One region of the Terrabacter ginsenosidimutans genome, then DNA from elsewhere that is predicted to be linked to it. Evidence: riboswitches for the same ligand, from Rfam matches in the RefSeq annotation. Region 1 holds a riboswitch; each other region holds the start of a gene.

Region 1 (5,209 bases):
CACGACGAGCCGCCAGAGCAGGGAGCGCGACTCGTCGGGCAGCGAACGCCACGCCGCCCAGACGGCCTCCTGCTGCTCCACCTCGACGGCATCGAGGACCTCGCCGGCGTCACGTCCGGTGTCGGATCCGTCGTCCGACCGCTCCACTGTCACCCACCCGGTCTGCCGACGTCGTCGGCTGCTCGACCTCGCTCTGGGTGCATGACCGACACCGGGTCCCCCGACCCGTCCGCGCGACGACCACGCACCTTCAGCATCCTTGCAACGAAAGACGTTCCAAGCGACCATTCCCGGCGCGACATGCCCACAGCGGCGCACGGTCGGGCCGAGCGTGAGCGCTTTGCCCCTTTCGCGACCGAGCCCCGCGGGCGAGCGCTCCCGAACGAGGGCGTATGCCGTCCGCCTCGTCGGGCGCCGGTCAGACGGTCTGCGTGGCGACGCCGCGGAGCAGGGCGAGGTAGTCCTCGGCCGGCCGCGCCCCCGTCACGGCGGCATACCCGTTGGCGACGACGAAGGGCGTCGAGGTGACACCCATCGAACGGGCCTGCTCCTCGTCGGCTCGCACCTGCTCGGCATAGGCGTCCGAGGCGAGCACCGCGGAGACGCGTCGCTCGTCGAGCCCGCACTCGGCGGCGAGCCGCTGCAGCACCTCGTGGTCGTCGAGGGCCAGTCCCTCGCCGAAGTGGGCGGAGTGGAAGCGCTCGACGGCGGCCGACCTCAGAGCGGGCCCGCCCATCTCCCCTGCCAGGGCGCAGAGGCGGTGGGCGTCGAAGGTGTTGGCGCGTACGGCCCGGTCCCAGTCGAAGACGAGGTCGTCGGCCTCGGCGACCTCGCTGGCCTTGGCGTTCATGAGGCGTCCGGTCCCCACGTCCCCACCGTGCCGCACGGACAGGTGCTCGCTGACGGGCACCGCTCCCCCGACGGCGACGTCAGGGTCCAGCTCGAACGACCGCAGCCGCACGGTGACGTCGTGCGGGCGTTCGAACGCCGCGACCGCCGCCTCGACGCGCCGCTTGGCGACCCACGAGTAGGGGCAGACCAGGTCGCTCCAGAGGTCGAGCTCGATGAGGGTCGTGGACTCGGCAGCACGCTGATCGGTCATCGACTCAGTCAACCACGGCCCGCACCGCCCCCGGGAAAGCGTTGCGCCCCCACCGGAGTCGGTGGGGGCGCAACGGCAAGGCGTGAGAGGTGACGGCTCAGAAGCGGCCGTAGCCCGACGGGGTGGTCCAGATCGAGTGGTTGCCGATCACGGTGCCGGTGCGCTGGGCGTCGATCATCCGGCCCGGGCTGACGTAGATGCCCACGTGGTAGGCCGGCGAACCGAAGAAGACGAGGTCACCGGGGCTCGGGTTGCTGACGCGGGTCGCTGCCGCCTGCTGCGCCGACGCGGTGCGCGGGATGGAGATCCCGGCCTGGCGGTAGACGTAGGAGGTGAAGCCGGAGCAGTCGAAGCCCGACGGCGACGAGCCGCCGTAGACGTACGGGACGCCGAAGAAGGACTGCGCGATGCCGACGATGCCGCTGGCGCTCGGGGCGGGCGCGACGTTGAGGGCGGGGCGGGCGGCCGAGCGGGAGACGCGCTGCGAGGCGGCCTTGCGGTCGGCGGCCGCCTTGTCGGCGGCGGCCTTCTCGGCGCGGTCCGCCTTGACGACGATGTCCTCGATGACGACCGGCTTGACCTTGGCCTGCTTGAGCCCGGGTGTCGCGAAGCCGATGGCCGAGAGGGCGTTGCCGGCCTTGAGCGTGCCGACGGCGGGGCCGACGGCCGCGGGGCCGGCGACGACGCTGCTCGAGCCGTCAGCTGCGTTCGCCGTGCCGGCGAACGAGGCGATCAGGCCACCGGAGGCCGCCACGACCGCGGCGCCCTTCACAGCGGGCTGAGCAGACTCCTTGGCGATCGTCTTGAGCTCGGCGATCGCGTTGAATCGACCGGGGGCGCGGTGGCGCCCGGAAACGTTCTGAGCCACAGATAGACCTCTCGACGCCTACGAGGTGAGCTGTCGGGTTCGGGCTGGAGGTACTGCCCGGCCTTCGCTCGGACCAGGTTCGGTCCACGGAGGGCTTCACCCCGAGGGCGTCTCTCGACGCCCGGAGAAAGTGGTTCCCCCGCTCCTGCCATGCGGTTCGTGCTGAGCCTCAGGTCGATGGCAGGACTAGGCGGTCCGACCCGGGGCACTCGCTCGACGGGGAGAGCAAGTTCGCCCACCGTACCCAAGTCGATCTGCCTTGTCACCTCCGAGTTCCCGGAAGTCAAAGATTTTTCCGGGGGCCCCGCAGAGGCTGGCGAAGCATGACAAAAGGGCCCCACCAACCGGGGCAGACCCTGACGAATACAGAGTGTTCAGGCAGCCTGACAGAAGACGTGGACGGCCACGTCGTCAGGCAGTGAGACGCCTGTCGAGCGCTCGCTGCCCTCACGAACCGCGACGACACGGCCACCGTCGCGCACGACCTCGACCCGCGCGCCGGGCACGACGCCGGCGCTCGTCAGCAGCGCGAGCGCCTCGGGGTCGACCTGCACGGGCTCTCCGATCCGGCGGATCGTCACGACCGCGGGGGCCTCCCCCACCGCTGCGGTGAGGGTGGTGAGACCGGTGAGGAAGTCGGCGTCCTGGCGCACGCCCAGCTCGTCGAGCCCGGGGATGGGGTTGCCGTAGGGGGACTCGAGGCCCTCGCCGATGAGACCGAGGATCTTGCGCTCGACCTTCTCGGACATCACGTGCTCCCAGCGGCAGGCCTCGTCGTGGGCGTACTCCCACTCGAGCCCGATGACGTCGACGAGCAGGCGCTCGGCCAGCCGGTGCTTGCGCATGACCCGCGTGGCGAGCAGGCGCCCGTGGTCGGACAGCTCGAGGTGGCGGTCGCCCGACACGGCGACGAGGCCGTCGCGCTCCATCCGCGCCACGGTCTGCGACACGGTGGGACCCGAGTGACCGAGACGCTCCGCGATGCGCGCGCGCAGGGGGACGATGCCCTCCTCCTCGAGCTCGAAGATGGTGCGCAGGTACATCTCGGTGGTGTCGATCAGGTCCGTCACGGTCATACCTTCTCAGAGTCGGAGAGCGCTCAAGGACCGGTCGTCGCCGGGCCGCGGTCGCCGACCCGGGTCGGGTCGTGCCGTGGCACCCAGATGCGCAGCCACCCGGCACCGACGATGGCGCCCACGCCGAGCACGACGGCGGACGCGCCGAGGGACATGATGGCGCTCAGCCCTGACAACGCCAGCGGGCCCGCCGCCCTTCCCAGGTCGGCGCAGAGGCGCCAGCCACCGAGGAACTGCGCCCTGCCGTCGGCGGGTGACGCGTCCGCCCCGAGGGTCATGATGAGGCCTGCGCCGAGGCCGTTGCCGACGCCGAGCACCGTGGCCGCCGCCGTCACGGCGACGAGGCTCGTCGCGAGCGGCATCAGTGCCATGCCGAGTCCGAGCACGAGCATGCTGGGGACGGCGGCGGCCACCCGGCCGTGGCGGTCCATGAGCCATCCCGACGGGTAGAAGAGCAGCATGTCGATGGCGCCGGCCACGCCGAAGACGAGCGAGGTCTGCGCCGGCGAGAAGCCGACCGACTCGGCCCACAGCGGCACGAGCGCCTCGCGGATCGCGCGCGCCCCGGCCACGCACATCGCCCCGGTGCCCAGCGTCAGCAGGACGTGCCGGTGCTGCAGGAGCACCGACGCGACGCTGCGCGGGGGTCCGGCACCGGCCACGCGGTGCGCCGACCCGGTGATGTCGGGTGCGAGGAGGACGAAGGCGGCGGCGCTGGCGACGCCGCCGACGGCATACGCGGACTCCGTGCCCCACGCGGCGATGACGAGCGAGCCGATGAAGGGGCCGATGAAGTAGCCGACGCGGTGCACGCCCCCGAGCGTCGACAGGGCCCGCGCGCGCATCGCGACGGGCACGGCCTCCGTCAGGTACGCCTGGCGCGCCAGTCCGAAGAGGGAGCCCGCGAGGCCGATGACGAGGACGCCGACGAAGAGCATGACGAGACCGCCGGCGAGCGCCGACACGAGCATCCCGATGGCCTCGACGACGGCGGCGACAAGCAGGGCGCGACGCTCACCGATGCGCGCCGCGAGCGCACCCGACGGCAGGTCGCCGAGCAGCTGACCGACGCTCATCATCGCGACGAGCAGCGCTGCCACGCCCACGGAGGCACCGAGCTCGCGGGCCGAGACGGCGACGATCGGGGACACGGCCCCCGCGCCCGTCGAGCCGAGCAGGGTGGGGCCGTAGGCCGACAGCGCGATGGCGCGCAGGCTGCCGTGGCGCCCGTCCGCTCCGTCCCCCCGAATCTCGGTCACGCCACAGGACCCTAACGATCGGGTTACTCGGGTGGCCGGGGCGACCGACCACCGAAAGCATTGGCGCGTGGCCGAGGCGGAGGTGTCGAGCGGCGCGAACGCGGTGGTGCGTTCGCGCACCCTGACGCTGCTCGTGCTCGGAGCGGTGGGCGCGTCGCTCGCGGTCGCGCTCGGGTCGCCCGTCGCCACGGCCGTCATCGGCCTCATCCTCTTCGGGGTCCTGCACAACCTCCTCGAGATCCGCTACGTCGTCGGGCAGTTCGGGAGCGTCCTGGGGCGCCCCTTCCTCGACCTGCTCATCGCGCTGGTCACGGGCATCGCGGTCTGCCACCTCCTCGTGGGGGTCGTCGGCCGACCGGCCCAGCTCGCGGAGATCGCCCTGGGCTACGGCGTCCTCCTCGCCGCGGCGCACCACGTGCTCGACGGCCGGCGGCGGGTGGCTGCCTGGGCGGTCATCGGGGTCGCGGCCGGCGTGTCGCTGGCCTTCCCGGGCTACCACGTCGTCGTGCTGGCCCACCTGCACCAGGTGGTGCCGCTCTTCTTCCTCTGGGAGTGGTCGGGGCGCATCACCTCGCGCCGCGGACGCCAGGCGTTCCGAGCCGTGCAGCTGCTCTGGGTCGTCGCGATCCCCGCGGTCGTGCTCTCAGGGCTGCTCGACGGGTCGCTCGACGCCGACCCCGGCTTCGTGCGCAGCGTCGTCGGCGACGGCCACGCCGTGCTGGCCTCCGGCGCCCTGCCCGGCACCGCGGCGACCGTCGTCGGTCTGCGCCTGCTCACGGTCCTCGCCTTCCTGCAGACCATGCACTACGTCGTGTGGGTGGCGCTCATGCCGCGCATCGCCCCCGACGCGTCGGCCTCCTTCGAGGCTCGGGCGCCGTGGCTGACGGGTCCGCGCCTGTGGGCC
Region 2 (5,209 bases), on a different contig from region 1:
ATCGCTCAGGACCGTCACGTGCAGGAGGTACACGTGCTTGCTTGCCTCGGGGAGCGGGTCAGGGGTGGGGTCGATGCCGGTGACAGCGCGGAAGGCGCCAGTGAGCGCCAGCTCGGTGGCCTCCCCAGTGGGTGGCACGCGGCGGCGACGGGCTCGCTGGCCTTCGGGGGCAGGCCGTGCGTGCTGCGTTGAGAGGGCATTCCGCGCCCCCTGCATGGCACTTGGAGGACGGCGTCGACCTGTTCGGTCGTTAGGTGGTCCGAGGAGTCCGCGACGGTGGCGATGACGTCCAGCAGGAGCTCGATCTCCTCCCGCAACGCTTCATCCTCCAGCGGCAGGGGCCGAATCGGTTCAAGAATGGGGTGGGTCGCTGGAGGGCCTGGGTCACGTCCAGTGCCGAGCGCCTCGAGAGAGTCGGTCATCATTGCCTCCAGACTGCCGGGCGTTGTCAGTTGCCGGGTCTGGGGCTACCACTTCCAGAGTAGGCCAGAGGAGCCGGCCGGCGATCAGGGCGGCGCCGGGGCCACGTGGCTTCTTCACCTGAAGTGGACCAGAACGCGGCCGAAGTCGTCCGAGTCCTTCTCGACCCGGGTGGAGGGCCTTGATGTCAGGTCTCCGAGGGCCGCGCTCCGTTCTTCAGCGATGAATACCGTACGTCGCACCGGGATCGTTGAGCCCTGTCGTGACGAGATCTGCCGCCCGGCCGTCGACGTGCGTCACCGCCGCCAGCGTCTCTCGCGTGAGCACGACTGTCGGGTCCTTCGGCGTGCGGCGGGGTGGCGTTCCCGTATGCGGCCATCCGGGCTATTGAGAATTGCCCGCCTGCGGAGAACGATCGTTTGGTAGAGCGTCAACGACGGCGCTGGGCGCCGCCTCTGGGGGTCGGAGGAGAGATGAAGCGAAGTCACGTATGGACCGTCGCAGCCTCGATCGCGGCTCCGCTGCTCCTGGCGACGGGGGGCGCATCTGCTGCCCCTGCTTCCACTGCGGGCAGCGGCTGGGGCTCCAGCGTGCCGTTCACCAACGTCGTTGCCAGCTCGCCGACGACAGGGGGTGGCTATCCCGTTCCTTCGGGGTCACGTGTCCCTGAGGCGGGCACCTGCGGTGGGGGCCCGTTCAACGCGAACCACTCCGAGTCCTGGCTCGCGGTGAAGCCTGGCACCGAGGACCTCGTCGGCGCCTCGAAGTTCTTCTTCGACAAGTTCTCGACCTTCTACATGTTCTACGTCGGCGCCTACCAGATGCCGAGCGGGACACCGTCGGGCAACAACCAGGTCCAGGGCTACGACTGTGTCTCGACCGGTACGCAGGCGATGCCACCGAGCTGGACCGACTCCACCGACCCCAACGTGGACTTCGACACCCAAGGCCGCGCCTACCAGACGATGCTGCCGTTCAACTCCTACTTCGACGCCACGAAGCTCCACCCTGACGGCGAGATCGACATGTCCTACAGCGACGACCTGGGCCGGCACTGGACCAAGGGCAACGGCGGCGTCCCGCTCGAGCCGACCAACAACGCCTCGGCACGGCAAGCCGGTCACGTCGAGGACAAGCAGTGGGTCGCGGTCAACCACATCGTCGGCAACGCCTTTCAGGATCACGTCTACGCGGCATGGGCGGTGTTCAACGGCTCATCGATCAAGGTGAGGATCGCTGTCTCGCGTGACCGCGGGCGACTTTTCGACAAGGCGGTCACGATCAGCACGCCCTCGCAGGTCGGTCCCGGCGTGACCTACGTCTATCCGGAGATCGACGCGGCGGGCAACCTGTACGTCTCAGTCGTGTCGTTCCCACCGAACGGCGGCCCGTCGACGATGTACGTCGCTCGGTCCAGCGATGACGGCCGCACGTTCAGCGCGTTCGTCCCGATCACGACGGTGACCATCCCTCCCGGCGAGGTCTACGCCAACACGCGCTTCCGCAGCGGCATCCCCGCCACCCTGGCTGCCAGCCCCACCTACGCCAACCACCTCTACCTCACCTTCGAGGACTGGGACGCGGCCGCGGGACAGGCAGACGTCAAGCTCACGCAGTCCACCGACGGCGGCGTCACCTGGACGACGCCGGTCCTGGTCAACGACAACTCCGACGCCCCAGGCGTGCCCACCGACCAGATCCAGCCGTCGGTCGCCGCGGGCCCCGGTGGCGCGGTCGCCGTCGCGTTCTACGACCGACGCACCGCCTGCCCGACGGACGCGAGCATTCTGCCGGCCGATGCAGGCCGGACCAACTTCTGCATCGACACCTCTCTGCAGGCCTACAAGGACAGCGGCAGCGGCGCGGTGCCGGTCGGGACGAACGTGCGGATCTCCAAGTACACGTGGGATCCAGAACAGCCCGGACAACACCTCGGCGGCCTGCCGCAGTACCCCTGCGCCGGGGCCACGGACCCCTGCCAGAGGGGCAGCGGGTTCATCGGCGACTACTTCGGACTCGCAGTCTCCGGGCGCAACATCTATGCGCTCGGCGTATCGACCCACTATCCCTCGGCAGTGACCGCAGATGAGAAGGGTCCGATCTACTACCAGCAACAAGTGCTGGCCACGGTGCCCCGGACCGACTTTGGCGCCGGCTACTGAGGCTCCATCAAACGGCCTGTTCAGCCGCCGTTCCCGGCCCTCGGAGTCTCAGGCAAGAAGTCGCGGGGAGACCTCCCTGCCGCTAAGCCCCGATTGCTGGGCTCGTCCTGTCGACGGGCTGTCCGCCCTGCCTCACGGCGGCGAAACCGCAGGTCAGGAGCACCATGAACCCGCCTGAGCAGAGAGCTGGCGAGGGGACTCGAACCCCTAACCGCCTGTTTACAAGACAGGTGCGCTACCAATTGCGCCACGCCAGCACGTCCTCGGCCGCAAGCCGTGGACGGGCGAAAGCGTAACCGAGCCCGACGGCATACGCCCAAACCGGTGGAACGGGGAACGAGAGAACGGCCCCGCGCAACCCAGGGGTTGGTCGCGCGAGGCCGTCCGGCTCAGTTGTATCAGGAACTCACGGAAGACGCAGCGTCTGACCCACGAAGATGAGATTCGGGTTCGTGACCCGGGCCCCGTTGGCCTTCCACAGGGCCTTCCAGCCGCCGGCCACGTGGTAGCGCGCGGCGAGCTTGCCGAGGGTGTCACCGTTGCGGACGGTGATCTTGGCGCCCTTGGCCGTGTTGGTCGTCGCCGGCTTGGTCGCGTAGGTCTTCTTCTTCGAGACCGTCTTCTTCTTGGCCACCGGCTTGGTCGCCGACGGCTTCTTGGCCGCGATGGCGGTGCGCGTCGTCGACCGCGAGACGGCCGTCGTCGTGGCCCCGCCGTTGGAGCGGGTCAGGCCGGCACGCTTGGAGCAGACGGGCCAGGCGCCGGGTCCCTGCGAGGCGAGCACGCGCTGCGCGATCGCGATCTGCTCGGCCTTGGAGGCGAGGTCGGCACGGGAGGCGTAGGCGCCGCCACCGAAGCCGCGCCACGTGCTCGAGCTGAACTGCAGGCCGCCGTAGTAGCCGTTGCCGGTGTTGATGTGCCAGTTGCCGCCCGACTCGCACGAGGCGACCGAGTCCCAGACGGAGGCGGCCTTGGCCGACCCTGCCGTGGTGATGCCACCGACGATGGTGGCGGCTCCAGCGATTCCGACTCCCGCAAGGCGCTGCTTGACCGAGGTCTTCCTGGCCACAGCATGCTTGGACATGTACTGCATGGGTGATTCCTTCCTGACGCGCGCCTGCGGGGTTAGCTGTCGGGTTGGGGCGTCAGGTGCCCTGTCGCAGATGCGACTTCACCCCCAGGCCAGATCTCGTCCTCTTTGACACGTGCTTCGACACACATGCACTCACTGGCCACACTGGGTCCCCCGTCCTCGCCCGGCCCACGGGTGTGGGCTACATCCCTGGCTGGCGAGGCTCGGCGCGCTCAGGGAACGGATTCAATGGGTGTCCATGTGAAGTTGTGGGAGCGTTCGTGTGGAGCCGGACGCGACGAAGCGACCCGGGAGCCAGTGCTACAGCTCCCGCTCCGACCCGAGGGTCGGGTGCCGCCGAGCACTGACGGTACGTGAGGTTTCAACCCCGCACAACCCAAGTCGAGACACTTCCGTGATCTTTTTCCCAGCCGATCTCGGGGGCGATGCGCTACCTCGCACAGGACGCGCACAGACCTCCTCGACGACACGCACAGTGGCCCAACCGGCACCGCGGACACGACACGTGGGGCCGGCCTGTCTGACGCAGGCGGGCCGGTCAGGCTCCGAACGGGTTGCCGGAGAAGGGGCTCCAGGTGAGGCTCGCGCCCTGCTGCAGCGCCACGAGAGCAGCTGCGACGCCAAGGACGACGAGGAGTCCCGCCACGACCTGTGACGCGACCCCCGCGGGCACCAGGCTGCGCGCGATCGAGCGCGACCCCCGCCGGAGGGAGGCGCCACCCGGCCCCCACCACAGCATGAGCAGGCCGAGGACCCCGCCGACCGCCAGGGTGATCGGCGTGCCGGGGCCGAGGTCGGTCCCCTGCGTGCCGGCCAGCAGGAGAGCCCCGGCGAAGATCCCGGCCAGCGCGACGGCCACCGGCAGCAGCAGCCCCACCGCGGTCGCGATGATGCCGACGACGAGGTGCCAGGGGCTGGAGACGACGGCGAACGGCACGTCGCTTCGCCGACGCCCGAAGTCGTAGCGCCTCATCACGAGGGCCGTGACGGAGCGGTCGGTGGCGCGAGCCAGCACGGAGAGGGCCGCCAAGACGACGATGGCGATGCCGGGCCACGCCATGAGGGCGCCGATCCAGGCGGCGCCGGCCGCGGCCAGCAGACCCGTGCGCATGGGGAGCCCGATGCGTGGGTCGCCCTCGCGCTGGGCGGGCTCCTCCTCGTGCCACTCCTCCTCGGGCCAGTAGCCGTCGGGAGCGGGCTGGTCGTCCCACTGGTCGTATGCCGCGGGGTCGGGCTCAGGCGCCCGTGGCCCCGTCGGGGGCGGCGCCCACCGCACGACCGGGTCGGGCACGGGATGCACCGCCGTCGGCATGACCGCGGGCAGGACGGCAGTGCCGCTGCCCTGGACGACCTGGGTGTCCCCGGGCACCGCACCCCGACCGTCGTCCCACGGGTTGCCACTCGGGGTCGGGACGGTCGCGGCGTGCCCTGCTGCGTAGAGCTCGAGAGCGGCGATCACCTCGTCGGCGTGCGGACGCAGTCTGGGGTCGGGTGAGAGCGACGCCCGAAGGAGCGGCACGAGGCGCGGGTCGAC
Region 3 (5,209 bases), on a different contig from region 1:
CGAATCCCGCCCGTGACCCGCGAACCCGAGCACACGGCATACCCCATCGCAGCACCCACCCAGGCCGGAAGCGGGAGCAGGACGTGACAGACGCGCGGCTCATCGACACGGCCGTGCCCAGCGCGCCCCGCGGCATCGCGATCGTGCTGCACGGAGGGGCCGCGCGCAGGAGCCCCATGCGTGTGAGCCCCACCCAGCTGTCGGTGCTGCGCATGGTGCCGATCGCAGGCCGGATCGCGCGGGCCGCGAAGGGCGAGCTCGCCGTGCTCCGGCTGCTCAACTCGACCCGGGGCTGGGACGCGCACCACACCCCGGTCGACGACGTGCGCTGGGCGCTCGCCCAGGTCGCGGACCGTTTCGGCGCGGACCTTCCGGTCGGCCTCGTCGGCCACTCCCTCGGCGGCCGCGCCGCCCTGCTCGCCGCCGCCGAGGAGCCGGTGGTGAGCGCCGTCGCGCTCAACCCGTGGGTCTACCCCGACGAGGGACGCCTCGACCTCACCGGGCGCCGGGTGCTCCTGGTCCACGGCGACGAAGACCGCGTCGCCCGCCCCGTGAACTCCGCCGCGGTGGCGCGCGACCTCGCGCGCACCGCCGAGCAGGTCGGCTACGTCACGGTCGAGGGCGGCAAGCACGCGATGCTCCGACGCCATTCGGTCTTCGACGGCCTTGCTGCCGACTTCACCGCCGCGACCCTGCTGGGCCGCCGGGCCGAGGGCGTCGTCGCCAAGGTCCTGGCCGGCGAGGAGTGGGTCCAGGTCTGAGGTTAGGCTGTGGAGGTCCGCCTGCGAGGGCCGTGCACCGTTTGTAGGTAAGTGACCATTAGGTCACTGATTGCGAACTTGCTTTGCAGTCGTCCCATTGGCCCAATACAGTCGGGTCAACCCCTCCAACGACCGGTCCGGAACTAGGTGAGGACCAGGATTGGCCCCGAGATTTGCGTCCGTCGATGACTACATCGACTCCTACCCCGAGGAGACACGGACCCAGCTTTCGGGCGTCCGGCGCGCCATCCGGGAGGCGGCGCCCCATGCGGGCGAGAAGATCAGCTACGGCATGGCGACCTTCACCGTCGACGGCAAGCCGCTCATCTACTACGCCGGCTGGAAGAACCACGTCGGGCTCTACCCGGTCCCGACGGGCGGCCCGGAGTTCGAGGAGGCCATCGGCCCCTACCGGCGGGCCAAGGACACCGTGCGCTTCCCGATCAGCCGCCCCGTCCCGCTCGAGCTGATCTCCGAGATCACCGAGCTCTGCCTCCAGCGGCGCGCCGCCGCGGCCGAGCAGTCCACGTAGCCGGACAACCCCCTCGAAAGAATTCCGGTGGAATCGCAATCCAGTGAGCCCTGTGGCGGCGAACCCCTGCGCGGAGACGGTCGACGACGACCCCCCGTCTGAAGCAGAGCAGGATGGACGGCTTGTCTCCTCGTCAAGGAGGAACACAGATGCGCACCACCACCACTCGCATTGCCGGCGCCAGCCTCGCCGCAGCAGCCGCCATGGCCCTCAGCATCGGTCCGGCTTTCGCCGCCGACGCGTGGGTCAGCGCCAACCTCAAGCCCGTCGCCGGCAACGGCGTCCAGGGCAGCGGCACGGCCATGGTCGAGGTCCAGGGCAACAAGATCACCGTCACGATGGCCGCGAACGGCCTGCTCCCCGACAACCCCCACGCGGCGCACATCCACTTCGGTGCGGCTGCCCGCCACGAGTGCCCGGTCCTGTCCGATGACAAGAACGGCGACGGCCACCTCAACACGACCGAGGGCGGCCCCGCCTACGGCGACATCGTCGTGTCGCTGACCAAGACCGGCGACACGAGCCCGAAGTCGGGCCTCGCGATCGACCGCTTCAGCACCGCGCCCGGCGGCAAGATCGCCTACCAGCGCGGCAGCATCAAGGTCTCGAGCGACGTCGCCAAGGCGATCTCGGCCGGCGAGTCCGTCGTCGTCATCCACGGCGTCGACTACAACAAGGACGGCAAGTACTCCGGCGACACCAAGAGCGACCTGATGCCGTCGCTGCCGACCGAGGCCACCGACCCGGCGCTGTGTGGCGCGCTGCGCGTCGCTCCCGCGGGCGGCATGCACACCGGCGGCGGCCTCGCGGCTGACAGCCTCAAGAGCGGTGGCCAGAACGAGGCCCTCATGCTCGTCGGTGGCGGGGCCCTTCTCGCTGCGGCCGGTACCGGCGCCTTCGCGGCTCGTCGCGCGCGTTCGCGCGCCTGAGCGACCGAGGCCCTCACATGCCTGAGCCCACGCAGTCTCCCGACGGCGACCGGCCGGCCGGCCACGTCCGTCGCCACGGGCGTGCGGCCGTGGCGGCGGCCGTCGCGGTCACGGCCGTCCTGGTCGTCGTCGGGATCGTCGCGCTCGTGCTCGGGCTCAGAGGGACACCCGGCTCGCCGCAGCCCGCGGCGGGCCGGGTGCCCCCCATCTCGCAGATGTCCAGCCCGCCCGGTCCCGCCACCCCATCCGGTTCAGGCGCCTCGTCGACGCCGCCACGTCAGAGCGCGACGTCGAGTCCCGGGGCCGACCGGGGCGCCGCCGGGAACGGCAGCATCGGGGACTTCCTCGAGGCCTCCGAGCCGACCTCGATCGAGATCCCCTCGATCGGGGTGCGGTCCCGGCACTTCGTGCCGCTCAGCGTCCAGCGCGACGGCACGATCTCGGTGCCGGGCACGGCGCAGGAGGTCGGGCTCTACGACGCCGGCCCCACGCCGGGGCAGCTCGGCCCCTCGGTGCTGGCGGCCCACGTCGACACTCCTTCCGGGGTGCCGGGGATCTTCCACGAGCTGCGCCGGGTCAGGGCGGGCGACGTCGTCAGGGTCTCGCGCCGGGACGGCTCGCACCTGACCTTCACCGTCGACCGGGTCGCGGCCTACAACAAGGCGCATTTCCCGACCGAGCTCGTCTACAAGGGCGACTTCACCAAGGCGGAGATCCGCCTCGTGACGTGTGGGGGGCCCACCGACAGCCGCAACGAGTACCGCGACAACGTCGTCGTCTTCGGCCACCTGACGAACGCGAGCTGAGCGCCCGGCGGACTACCCGCGAGGGGCGGGTGGCTGGCGCCCGTCAGCTGTGACTCCGGTCACACCCAGCCGCAGGTAAAGCGTTGGTATAGGCGCTGAAAACAGACATTCAGGTCTCCCCCTACGCGCCGCCGTTACCGTGGCGTGACATTTGCCAGTTCTGTCGTCTACTCTTCCGGGAGTCCGGCTACCTGGTCGGACTCTCGTGAGGTGGACCGCCTAGTCCTGTCACCGCCTGACGAGAGAGATCAAACCTTGTGACAGGAGCGGAGGAACCACACGTTTCTCCGGGCGTCCGGCGCAACGACTTCGGACGCCCTTGGGGTGAAGACCGCACCCGCCACGCGAACGCTCGCGCGGTGGGGGCAGACCGGGCACCTTTCCGCCCGAACCCGACAGCTAACTTCGTAGGCGCGGAGAGGTACAAACGCGTGAACATTGAGAACACCCGCGGCCGCCACCGTGCGCCAGGTCGCCACAATCCCCTCAACGAGCTCAAGCTGCTCGCCCGTGAGTCGGCTCAGCCGGCCATGAAGGCGGGCGCTGTCGTCGCCGCCACCGGTGGCCTCGTCGCCACCTTCGCCAACCCGGCGAGTGCCGACACCCTGACCCCCAACTCGGGCAACGTCGCTGCTGCCGGCGCCGAGTCCGCGGCCCCGGCTGCCGTCGGCCCCGCGACCGCTGCTGCTCCGGCCGCATCGACCGCGCTGTCGAAGATCGGCTACGCCCCCGCGGTGCAGCAGGCCGTCGCCCAGCGCGTCGCCAAGCCCAAGCCGCAGGTCATCGAGGACGTCCAGGTCAAGACCGAGCGCGCCGCCGCCACGAAGGCTGCCGCTGACCGCAAGGCCGCCGCTGCGCGCGCCTCGCGCGACCTGACGCGCAAGACCCTGACGGCGAGCACCTCGTCGGCCAAGGTGAGCGTGAACGCCTCCGTGCCGAGCGCCTCGTCCGGCATGCGCGCCTCCTCCAACTGGGCCACCGCCGGCCAGTGCACGTGGGGCGCCCTGAACAAGTGGTACCAGTCCGAGGGCTACTACCCCGGCGGCTGGACCGGCAACGCGATGGCCTGGGCCTCCGGCGCTGCGTCCGCTGGCTACACCGTGACCAGCACGCCGCGCACCCGCTCGATCCTCGTCATGCAGCCCGGCGTCCACGGCTCCTCGAGCGTCGGCCACGTCGCGTGGGTGACCGCGGTCAACGGCAACCAGGTGACGATCATCGAGATGAACGCCCTCGCCGGCGCGTACAACTACAACACGCGCACCCTGACCGACGGTCCGGGCATGAAGTACATCTACGCGCCGTGACCCACGGGTCGTGACCGCGGAGTTCTCCGCGAGCTGAGCGCGTACGAAGGGGAGGATGCTGCGGCGTCCTCCCCTTCGTCATACCCGTCACAACCCTGGACAAGCGGGAATGATCGCCGCCTTCCGGACCTTGTCGAGTAGGTGGTTGAAGGCTCCACCGATCAGCGGTGGATGCCGCCGACCACCACCGACAGTCCCCTAGCAGTCCCCCAAGACGTGAGGAGCAGGCCTGTGTCCACGGCCTTCGACACCATCCGCATCGGCCGCTGGGACCTCCCCCAGCGCTTCGTCATGGCACCGCTGACGCGCAACCGCGCCGGCGAGGGCCAGGCACCGACCGCGCTCAACGCCGAGTACTACGGCCAGCGCGCGAGCGCCGGCCTCCTCATCACCGAGGGCACCCAGCCGAGTGCCGTCGGCCAGGGCTACCTCGACACCCCCGGCATCCACTCCGACGAGCAGGTCGCCGGCTGGCGCCTCGTCGCCGACGCCGTGCACGCGGGCGGCGGACACGTCGTCGTGCAGCTCATGCACGCCGGCCGCATCGCGCACCCGGACAACAAGGGTGGCCTCGAGAGCGTCGCCCCGAGCGCCATCGCGGCGCCCGGCGAGATCGTGACCGCGAACGGCCAGCAGGCGTATGCCGTCCCGCGCGCCCTCGAGACCGACGAGATCCCCGCGCTCGTGGCGGAGTTCGTCCACGCTGCGCGTCAGGCGATCGCGGCCGGGCTCGACGGGGTCGAGGTGCATGCCGCGAACGGCTACCTGCCGCACCAGTTCCTCGCGCCGAGCAGCAACCAGCGCACCGACGCCTACGGCGGCTCGCCGGAGGCGCGGGCCCGCCTGACGGTCGAGATCACCACGGCCGTGGCCG

Evidence for each region. Region 1 has a riboswitch for cyclic di-AMP ahead of ABD831_RS16520 (C40 family peptidase). Riboswitches for the same ligand answer to the same signal wherever they lie in the genome.
Region 2: another riboswitch for cyclic di-AMP. It lies ahead of ABD831_RS01330 (transglycosylase family protein); the one in region 1 lies ahead of ABD831_RS16520 (C40 family peptidase).
Region 3: another riboswitch for cyclic di-AMP. It lies ahead of ABD831_RS04685 (CHAP domain-containing protein); the one in region 1 lies ahead of ABD831_RS16520 (C40 family peptidase).

The regions. Positions count from the first base shown of each region.
Region 1 is NZ_BAABDC010000006.1:10,443-15,651, forward strand. It holds gene ABD831_RS16510 (zf-HC2 domain-containing protein) at 1-153, opposite strand, end outside; gene ABD831_RS16515 (DsbA family oxidoreductase) at 419-1,102, opposite strand; gene ABD831_RS16520 (C40 family peptidase) at 1,200-1,970, opposite strand; cyclic di-AMP (ydaO/yuaA leader) riboswitch at 1,974-2,138, opposite strand; gene ABD831_RS16525 (iron-dependent transcriptional repressor DtxR) at 2,345-3,040, opposite strand; gene ABD831_RS16530 (MFS transporter) at 3,070-4,305, opposite strand; gene ABD831_RS16535 (hypothetical protein) at 4,373-5,209, shown strand, end outside.
Region 2 is NZ_BAABDC010000001.1:258,483-263,691, forward strand. It holds gene ABD831_RS01315 (hypothetical protein) at 1-138, opposite strand, end outside; gene ABD831_RS01320 (sialidase family protein) at 1,149-2,582, shown strand; tRNA gene ABD831_RS01325 (tRNA-Thr) at 2,767-2,839, opposite strand; gene ABD831_RS01330 (transglycosylase family protein) at 2,989-3,675, opposite strand; cyclic di-AMP (ydaO/yuaA leader) riboswitch at 3,680-3,868, opposite strand; gene ABD831_RS01335 (serine/threonine-protein kinase) at 4,214-5,209, opposite strand, start outside.
Region 3 is NZ_BAABDC010000001.1:1,003,684-1,008,892, forward strand. It holds gene ABD831_RS04665 (alpha/beta hydrolase) at 84-761, shown strand; gene ABD831_RS04670 (iron chaperone) at 922-1,293, shown strand; gene ABD831_RS04675 (hypothetical protein) at 1,443-2,222, shown strand; gene ABD831_RS04680 (sortase domain-containing protein) at 2,240-3,028, shown strand; cyclic di-AMP (ydaO/yuaA leader) riboswitch at 3,265-3,454, shown strand; gene ABD831_RS04685 (CHAP domain-containing protein) at 3,460-4,335, shown strand; gene ABD831_RS04690 (alkene reductase) at 4,567-5,209, shown strand, end outside.